4 regions of the Mesorhizobium sp. M4B.F.Ca.ET.214.01.1.1 genome follow, and region 3 is predicted to be linked to each of the others. Evidence: predicted binding sites of a transcription regulator. Region 3 holds the regulator's gene; each other region holds the start of a gene.
The links. The regulator PhoB, encoded in region 3, activates phosphate uptake and scavenging genes when phosphate is short. The targets are predictions, from matches to a motif close to TGTCATNNANCTGTCAT.

Region 1: a site for PhoB is predicted at 1,179-1,195, ahead of EN857_RS00625 (ceramide glucosyltransferase). Genes of this name have one in related genera too.
Region 2: a site for PhoB is predicted at 1,081-1,097, ahead of phnC (phosphonate ABC transporter ATP-binding protein). Genes of this name have one in related genera too.
Region 4: a site for PhoB is predicted at 880-896, ahead of ppk2 (polyphosphate kinase 2). Genes of this name have one in related genera too.

Annotation. Positions count from the first base shown of each region.
Region 1 covers NZ_SRUX01000001.1:134,397-136,595, forward strand. The annotation lists gene EN857_RS00625 (ceramide glucosyltransferase) at 1-1,072, opposite strand, end outside; gene apaG (Co2+/Mg2+ efflux protein ApaG) at 1,298-1,690, shown strand; gene EN857_RS00635 (alpha/beta hydrolase) at 1,745-2,199, shown strand, end outside.
Region 2 covers NZ_SRUX01000003.1:510,688-512,886, forward strand. The annotation lists gene EN857_RS08910 (DUF1868 domain-containing protein) at 334-1,044, shown strand; gene phnC (phosphonate ABC transporter ATP-binding protein) at 1,168-2,025, shown strand; gene phnD (phosphonate ABC transporter substrate-binding protein) at 2,188-2,199, shown strand, end outside.
Region 3 covers NZ_SRUX01000018.1:139,207-141,405, forward strand. The annotation lists gene pstB (phosphate ABC transporter ATP-binding protein PstB) at 1-31, shown strand, start outside; gene phoU (phosphate signaling complex protein PhoU) at 55-762, shown strand; gene phoB (phosphate regulon transcriptional regulator PhoB) at 782-1,471, shown strand; gene EN857_RS29065 (ROK family protein) at 1,475-2,199, opposite strand, start outside.
Region 4 covers NZ_SRUX01000013.1:114,805-117,003, reverse strand. The annotation lists gene ppk2 (polyphosphate kinase 2) at 1-831, opposite strand, end outside; gene EN857_RS24285 (aldo/keto reductase) at 1,032-2,075, shown strand; gene EN857_RS24280 (glycosyl transferase family 90) at 2,088-2,199, opposite strand, start outside.

The DNA of each region.
Region 1 (2,199 bases), on a different contig from region 3:
CCAGCCAGCCGCGCGCCCATATCGCCGGCAGCATCGCGTCGCGCACGATCATCGCCGCGACCGTGCGTGGCGACAGGTGCCAGCCGTTGGCCCATGCGAGCGCGCATTCCGGCAGGTAGGCGAGTGCCAGCACGCAAAGCGTTGTGGCCGGCAGGCTGATGCCCAATTGGGCCGCCGCTACCAGTGCCAGGACAAGCGGCACCGCCGCACCGGTCAGGATCTCGGGCGCGAAGAACAGCGGGAAGGTGACGCGGCGCAGCCGCGCCCAGCGCGCCTGGCGCGACCAGATCTCGCCAAGCCTGCGCTCGCCGAGCGGCTGCTCGAAGGGCGAGGCGACGAGATGGACGCGAAGGCCAATGCCGTTGACCAGCTTGGTCGCCGCAGCGTCCTCGGCGATCTCGGCGGCAAGGGCGCGGATGCCGCCATTGGCGTCGAGCATTGGCTTGTTCCACAGCATGCTCTTGCCCTGGGCGAAGCCGAGGCCAAGCGCCTCGCCGGCATATTGCCAGCGCGCCTGCAGCGTGTTGAGGAAGGCGCATTCGACCTCGGCCCAGAAGCCGTCCGGCCGTGAGCCGACCGGCGTCGAGCAGACCAAGCCGGTATCGGACCTCCACGCGGCCATCAGCTTATGGATATAGTCGCGCGGCATCAGCACGTTGGAATCGGCAAGGATCACCCAGTGGTGGCGCGTCGCCTCCCAGCCCTTGACGCAATTGTTCAGCTTCGGATTGGCGCTGACGCGGTCGTCGCCGACCAGCAGCCGGGCCGGCACCTTGGGAAACCGGGCAATTGCCCTGTTTATCAGCTTGACCACCGGATCGTCGGCATGGGCGACGCAGAAGATCAGCTCGTAGCGCGGCCAGTCGAGCGTGAAGGCGCGCTGCAGCGTTTCCGCGGTAAACGGCTCGATGCCGCGCGAGGGGATGACGATCGACACCGGCGGCGTCCTGCCCACGGGCGCGGCCATGCCGCGCGGCGGCTTCAGCCGGCGCGCAGCAAGCAGGATGCTGGCGAGATTTGAGAGAAGCAGAGCTATGGAAAGCAGGGCGGCGGCCATGGCGATCAGTTCCATCGAGATCTGGTCACTCCGGAAAAGCCGGCCAGGAGATGGCCATCTTGAACAGGTCGACAGAGCGCTTGAGTCGCCCAGCACGGTCCGTGCACACCATCATTGTCGTGTGTCACTTAAATGACATTGTTTGCCGGCACGTGCGCATAAGGCGGAAGGGACAGGCGTCACGCATCGTTGACCCGACAGCGGAGTGCGCCGAAAGTTCCCGAATTGTTGGGGTAGCTCATGTATCGCGCCGTCACGCGCAACATCGAAGTTCAGGTGAGGCCGTTCTATCTGGAGGATCGCTCCGATCCTTCAGAGAACCGCTATGTCTGGGGCTACCAGGTGACAATCGACAACCGCTCGGACGAATTCGTGCAGCTGCTCTCGCGCTACTGGCACATCACCGACGGCAGCGGCCGGGTGGAGGAGGTGCGCGGTGCAGGCGTCGTCGGCGACCAGCCCGAACTCAATCCCGGCGACAGCTACCAGTACACCTCGGGCTGCCCGCTTTCGACGCCTTCGGGCATCATGGTCGGCCACTATACGATGCGCAACAAGCGCGGCGAGACGTTCAATGTCGCCATCCCCGCCTTCTCGCTCGACCTGCCGGGCACGCGGCGGACGGTGAACTAGTGGCCGCGTACGCTTGGCCGCCACTGCCCCAACCGCACGCCAGGCAGCGGCTTGATGCACAGAATTGAAACAGGGTTGTTTCTGGGCCGGCTGCCGTTCGCAAGAGTTGGACAAGGACCGGAAAGCCTTCTCATCATCAACGGCGGTCAGGGGTTCATGATGAAACCCCGGCCATCAAGACTGGAGAAGGATGCCAGACGGCTCATCCGTATCCTTCCACCCAACACGAGCTTCGTGCTGATTGGCTACGATCCCGCTCCAAAAGCCGATCCTTCGCTCGAGGGCATGGCCAGAGACATCGCGGAGATCATCGACGCCGACTTCAAGAAGCCAGCGAGCCTGATGGGTATTTCCTATGGCGGCGTTGTCGCAACGCAGGTGGCCGCGCGGTACCCGGACCTTGTAGGCAAGCTGATCCTGCTGGCGAGCGCGCATGGCTTTTCGGCCGATGGAAAGAGGCGGCTCAGGAAACAGATGCAATTCGCACAGGCCGGACAATTTCGCGCTTT
Region 2 (2,199 bases), on a different contig from region 3:
TCGTGTGGAAGGAGATCATTTCGTGGCTATACTGTTTATACCGGCGTGCATTGGGTTGGCGCTGGTTGTATTGGGGATTTGGGTCGTTCGGAGCCAGGTAAACCGCTGGAGTCGGTCCGACCGAGTCTCGTCCATTGTCTTGACCATCTTGGGCTTGGGCCTGGCAGCGGTAGGGGTGCTAATTCTCTTCGTGTTGGCGCCCATCTCCCGGTAGAACTGCCTCAACTGCTAGTGAGACCGCTAGCTTCGATACCTATGCCCAGGACGACGCCCCTAGATTCACATCTTTGACATACGAGTCGGACAAGAGGCGATCTCGCCAGGGAGATCGCCATGCTCGACAAAGCCAGACCCTCGCTCGCCGGCTTCTTCGAAGGCACCAACCCCGCGCCGCCGGTGCATCTCGGCACCCGCTACGACACGGCGGGCAATTTCCTGTTCGAGCCTGGCAACACCGTTGTCTCCCATCTCGTAGCCGGCTCACCCTCCGAAGCCGCTGTAGTCGCAGTGCGCGAGCGCATGCGCGCCATGCCCGACGCCGACCGGCTTGTCTTCACCCCGGTCTCCAGCCTGCATATGACGCTGTTCCAGGGCATCATCGAGCGCCGCCGCCGGCTCCCCTATTGGCCTCGGGATGTGCCGCTCGACACCAGCATCGACGACATGACCCGCCTTTATCTGGAGCGCCTGAAGGGCTTCGCGGGGAGCGGCGCGTTCAGGGTCAAGGCCATCGGTATCACCCCGAACGGCCTCACCGTCGCCGGCGCCTCGGAGGAAGACCGGCGCATCCTCCAGGCCTGGCGCGACGCGCTGTCGGTGCCCTTCGGCTATCGCCATCCCGACCATGACACCTACGTCTTCCACATCACCTTCGCCTACCAGATCCGCCGCCTTGCCGACGAGCGGGCGGCGGCGTGGCAGGATCTGTTCGATGACTGCCTGTCCTTCCTCGACCGCGAGGCGCCGGTCATCGAACTCCACCCGGCGGCCTTTTGCAGCTTCCGTGACATGGAGCATTTCGAGGAGCTCCTGGTCCTCGGCTGATGACTGCTACCGCGCAGCTGTGGGCGGTAACAAAACTGACATCAATCCGACACCGCAGGTTCATGGGGCTGCGCTAGCCAAGGTTAACAGACCCTGTAACCGACTGGACTGGAGCCTAGCCCCATGTCAGCAGCCTCTGCCACGCTCGAAATCCGCGGTGTCAGCCGACGATTCGGCAAGAACACCGCCGTCAGCGCCGTCGACCTGTCGATCCCGCAGGGCCAGATGGTCGGCATCATCGGCCGTTCCGGCGCCGGCAAGTCGACGCTTCTGCGCATGATCAACCGTCTCATCGACCCCAGCCAGGGGTCGATTTTTTTTGACGGCGCCGAAGTCTCGGCGCTGCAGGGCTCGCCGCTTAGGCGCTGGCAGCGCGACTGCGCCATGATCTTCCAGCAGTTCAACCTGGTGCCGCGCCTCGACGTGCTGACCAACGTGCTGCTTGGCCGGCTAAACCACCGCTCGACGCTGTCCAATCTGTTCGGCATTTTCTCGCGCACCGAATGCGCCGAGGCGGTTGCGGCGCTTGAACGCCTCGACATCGCCCGCACCGCGCTGCAGCCGGCTGGCACGCTGTCCGGCGGCCAGCAGCAGCGCGTGGCGATCGCGCGCGCCATGATGCAACAGCCGAGGGTGCTGCTCGCCGACGAGCCGATCGCCTCGCTCGACCCGCTCAACGCCAAGGTGGTGATGGACTCGCTGCAGGACATCAACCTACGCGAAGGCATCACCGTCATCACCAATCTGCACACGCTGGACACGGCGCGGGCCTATTGCAACCGCATCATCGGGATGGCCGCCGGCAAGGTCGTGTTCGATGGCGCGCCCGAGGACCTCGACCGCGACGCCGTGCGCCTCGTCTATGGCGCGGATGCGAATGGCGCCGATATCTCCGAGGCCATCACGTCGACCAGCGTCACCTTCAAGCCGAAGATCACCGCATCCGCCGGACCGCTCGAGCCCGCATTCCCCGGCTACTAGTCGATGCTTTCGAACCGTCCACGCTGACGAAGAGCGGCAACCGGTTCGGCAAGGATCATGGCCAAGCAAACGAGCAACCCGGATCGCCCGCCCGCGTCAAAGGCAGCTGTCAAAATTCGAACGTCGCCGGCGCGAGGCCGGAACAACAGGAGAGAGATCCAAATGTTTAGGAAG
Region 3 (2,199 bases):
CCAGGACTACATCACCGGCCGGTTCGGCTGATTTCCAAGCACGAGGACAGGATCATGGGTGAACATCATACGGTTGCGTCTTTCGACGAGGATCTCGGCGCCATCAGCAAGCTGATCTCCGACATGGGCGATCTCGCCCGCTCGATGGTCGCCGGCTCGACGCGGGCGCTGCTCAATTCCGACAACGCCCTGGCGCAGCGCGTGGTGTCCGACGACGCCATCATGGACGCGCGCCAGCGCGAACTCGACGACCGCGCCATCACACTGATCGCCAAGCGGCAGCCGATGGCCAACGATCTGCGCGCCGTGGTCGGCTCGATCCGCATGGCGGGCGACCTCGAACGCATCGGCGACCTCGCCAAGAACATCGCCAAGCGCGTCGGCACCGTCGGTCTCAGCGTCACGCCGCGCGACCTTTCGCATTCCATCGACGGCATGGCGCAGCTGGTGCTGATCCAGGTGCAGGGGGTCATCGAGGAATATGCCGCCGCTGATGCCGCGGCGCTTGCCAAGCTCCGCAACGACGACGAGCGCATCGACGTTAAATACACCTCGGTGTTCCGCGAACTTTTGACCTACATGATGGAAGATCCGCGCAACATCACCGCTTGCACGCATCTGTTGTTCTGCGCCAAGAATCTGGAGCGCATCGGCGACCATGTCACCAACATCGCCGAGAACGCCTACTACGTGCTGACCGGCCAGCAACTGCCCGCCAATCGTCCGAAGCTGGACGAGACGGCGATGTCGGCGCCGGCCTGAGAAGAAGGGTGACGGGCCGATGATCGCGCCACGCATCATGGTGGTGGAGGACGAGGAGCCGCTGGGGGTGCTGCTCCGCTACAATCTTGAATCGGAAGGCTACCAGGTCGAGGTGGTGACACGCGGCGACGAGGCCGAAATCCGGCTGCAGGAAAACGTGCCCGACCTCCTGGTGCTCGACTGGATGGTGCCGGCGGTTTCCGGCATCGAGCTCTGCCGGCGCCTCAGGATGCGGCCGGAGACCGAGCGGCTGCCGATCATCATGCTGACGGCGCGCGGCGAGGAAAGCGACCGGGTGCGCGGCCTCTCCACCGGCGCCGACGACTATCTGGTCAAGCCGTTCTCGACGCCGGAGTTCATGGCGCGCGTCAAGGCGCTGCTGCGCCGCGCCAAGCCGGAAGTCCTGTCCAGCATGCTGAAGGTCGGCGACATCGTGCTCGATCGCGAGTCGCACCGGGTGTACCGCAAGAAGAGCGAAATCCGGCTCGGACCGACCGAGTTCCGCCTGCTCGAATTCATGATGCGGCATCCCGGCCGGGTGTTCTCGCGCAGCCAGCTGCTCGACAATGTCTGGGGCGAGACGATCTACATCGACGAGCGCACGGTCGACGTGCATGTCGGCCGCCTGCGCAAGGCGGTCAACAATGGCCGCATGCCTGACGTCATCCGCACCATCCGGGGCGCGGGCTACGCGATCAGGGAAGATTGACGCTCAGGCCACGTTCTTCCCGGTGGCGCCGCCTTTCACCTGCACGCCCGGCGCGAAAATCTCCTGGTCGACGAAGGTCAGTGCGCGCATGGCGCAGCCTTCGCGGATGAGCGGCAATTCGTTCGGCTCGGTGTCGAAGGAGATCGACTTCGAATGCTGGCCGCCGGCGGTCTGGGCGATCGCCTCGCGCAGCGCCGGCTCGATCAGATCGAAGGCGGCGGCGCTGACGCCGACCATGGCGACGGGAGCTGGATCGATCAGCGCGAACAGGCTGCCGAGGCCGAAGCCGAGCGCCTCGCCGGCCTTGCGGTAGGCCTGGCGCTCCGGGCCGTCGCCGGCGCGCGCCCTGGCGGCGAGCGAGCGCATGTCGGCGTCGCTGACATCGACCGGCTCGGCGTCCTCGCCCATCTGCTTGGCATTGCGCCAGATCGCATAGTTGCCGGCATAGGCCTCGACGCAGCCGCGCCGGCCGCAGCGGCAGAGCGCGCCGCCCGGCCGGTGGATCATGTGGCCGAATTCGCCGCCGGAGGAATGGGTGCCGGTGAACAGCTCTCCCTTCAGCACCAGCCCCATGCCGATGCCGTGCGAGAGCAGGATGGCAATGAAGTCGTCGCGGTACCGCTCGGGATCGCGCCACTGCAAGGCCACCGCCATCATGTTGCAGTCATTCTCCATCGTGGCCGGAACGCCAAATTCGGCTTCCAGAATGTCGGCGAAGGCGATGTCGG
Region 4 (2,199 bases), on a different contig from region 3:
ATGCGGCACCTCCTCATAGGGAAACTGCTGCAGGAGATGGTCGATGCAGTTCAGCCGGGCGCGCTTCTTGTCGTTGCCTTCGACGATGAACCATGGCGCCTCGGGAATGTTGGTGCGGGCGAAGGTCTCTTCCTTGGCCTTGGTATACTGCTCCCAGCGCACGCGCGACTGCAGGTCCATCGGCGACAGCTTCCACTGCTTCATCGGATCGTGGATGCGCATCAGGAAGCGCATCTGCTGCTCCTCGTCGGTTATCGAGAACCAGTATTTGACCAGGGTGATGCCGGAGCGCACCAGCATGCGCTCGAATTCCGGCACGTCGTGGAAGAACTCCTCGACCTGGTCCGGCCCGGCGAAGCCCATCACCCGCTCGACGCCGGAGCGGTTGTACCAGGAGCGGTCGAACAGCACGATCTCGCCGCCGGCCGGCAGATGCGGCACGTAGCGCTGGAAATACCATTGCGATTTCTCGCGCTCGGTCGGCGCCGGCAGCGCCACGACACGGCAGATGCGCGGATTGAGCCGCTGCGTGATGCGCTTGATGACGCCGCCCTTGCCGGCGGAGTCGCGGCCCTCGAAGACCACCACGACCTTCTTCTTGTGATAGGCCACCCAGGACTGCAGCTTGATCAGTTCGGACTGGAGCCGCAGCAAGTCTCGGAAATATTGCATGCGTTCGATCGAGGGCGGATGCGACTCCTTGTAGATCTTGGCGATCTCGAGCGACAGCGCCGGCTCCGATATCTCGAGCTCGTAGTCCTCGTCGAGCGTGTCGGCGAGTTCGGCTTCCAGCCAGTCCCTGGCTCCGGAATTCGGTTTCAGTTCGCTCATCGTGCTTCTCCGTTCGCCATCCTGAGCCGACTTCAATAAAGGCCGGCAATGACGGTTTTATTGCAATGCCGCTGCTCCAGATGTGATCGACCGGTCGCCGCGATGGGGCGACAAGCCGAGCAACTTGTCCTACAAATAGGCTGTCCTATTCGGGCTGCCCATTCGTGGCGCCTCTCTCAACGCGATTGCGAGGATCTCAAATGGAATACCGTACACTCGGCCGTTCCGGGCTGAAGGTTTCGACATTGACGCTCGGCACCATGACATTCGGCGGCGCCGGCGCCTTCGCGGCGGTCGGCAGGACCGACCTCAAGGAAGCAAGCCGGATGATCGACCTCTGCATCGATGCCGGCATCAACCTCATCGACACCGCCAACGTCTATTCGAACGGGATTTCGGAAGAGATCATCGGCGAGGCGCTCGGCGGCAAGCGCAAGGACGATGTGCTGATCGCCTCCAAGGCGCGCATGCGCATCGGCAAGGGTCCCAATGACGAGGGCCTGTCGCGCCACCACCTGATCCGCGAGTGCGAGAAGAGCCTGAAGCGGCTGAAGACCGACGTCATCGACATCTACTTCCTGCACGAATGGGATGGCGTGACGCCGCTCGAGGAAACGGTCGCCGCGCTCGACACGCTGGTGAGCCAGGGCAAGATCCGCTACGTCGGGTGCTCCAACTATTCCGGCTGGCAGGTGATGAAGGCACTCGCCATCAGCGACAGCAGCCACCAGCCGCGCTTCGTCACCCAGCAGATCCACTACACGCTGGAGGCGCGCGAGGCAGAATACGAACTGCTGCCGATCTCGGTCGACCAGGGGCTCGGCGTGCTGGTGTGGAGCCCGCTCGCCGGCGGGCTGCTCAGCGGCAAATACGACCGCAACAGTCCGACCGCCCGCCAGATCGGCGGCTGGTCGGAACCGCCGATCCGCGACGAGGACCGGCTGTGGCGGATCGTCGACGTGCTGGTCGACATCGGCAAGGCCAGGGGCGTGTCCGGCGCGCAGGTGGCGCTCGCCTGGCTGCTCGGCCGGCCGGCGGTGTCGTCGCTGGTGATCGGCGCCCGCAGCGAGGCGCAGCTCAAGGACAACATCGCCGCCGCCAGCCTGACGCTGTCCTTCGATGAGCGGGCGCGGCTCGACGCCGTCAGCCGGCCGCCGGTTCTCTACCCCTATTGGCACCAGCAGCTGACGGCCAAGGGCCGCTTCGGGCCTGCCGACCTGGTGCTCGACCGCAGCGACGTCTGATCGCCGGAAGGGTCAGCCGGTTATGAAACGCCAGACCTCGGGATCCGGTTTGACCTGGCCGCTGAGCACGAAATATTTGTAGAGGACGAGCAGCGAGATCGCCTGCTCGTCCCGCTCGTTGCGG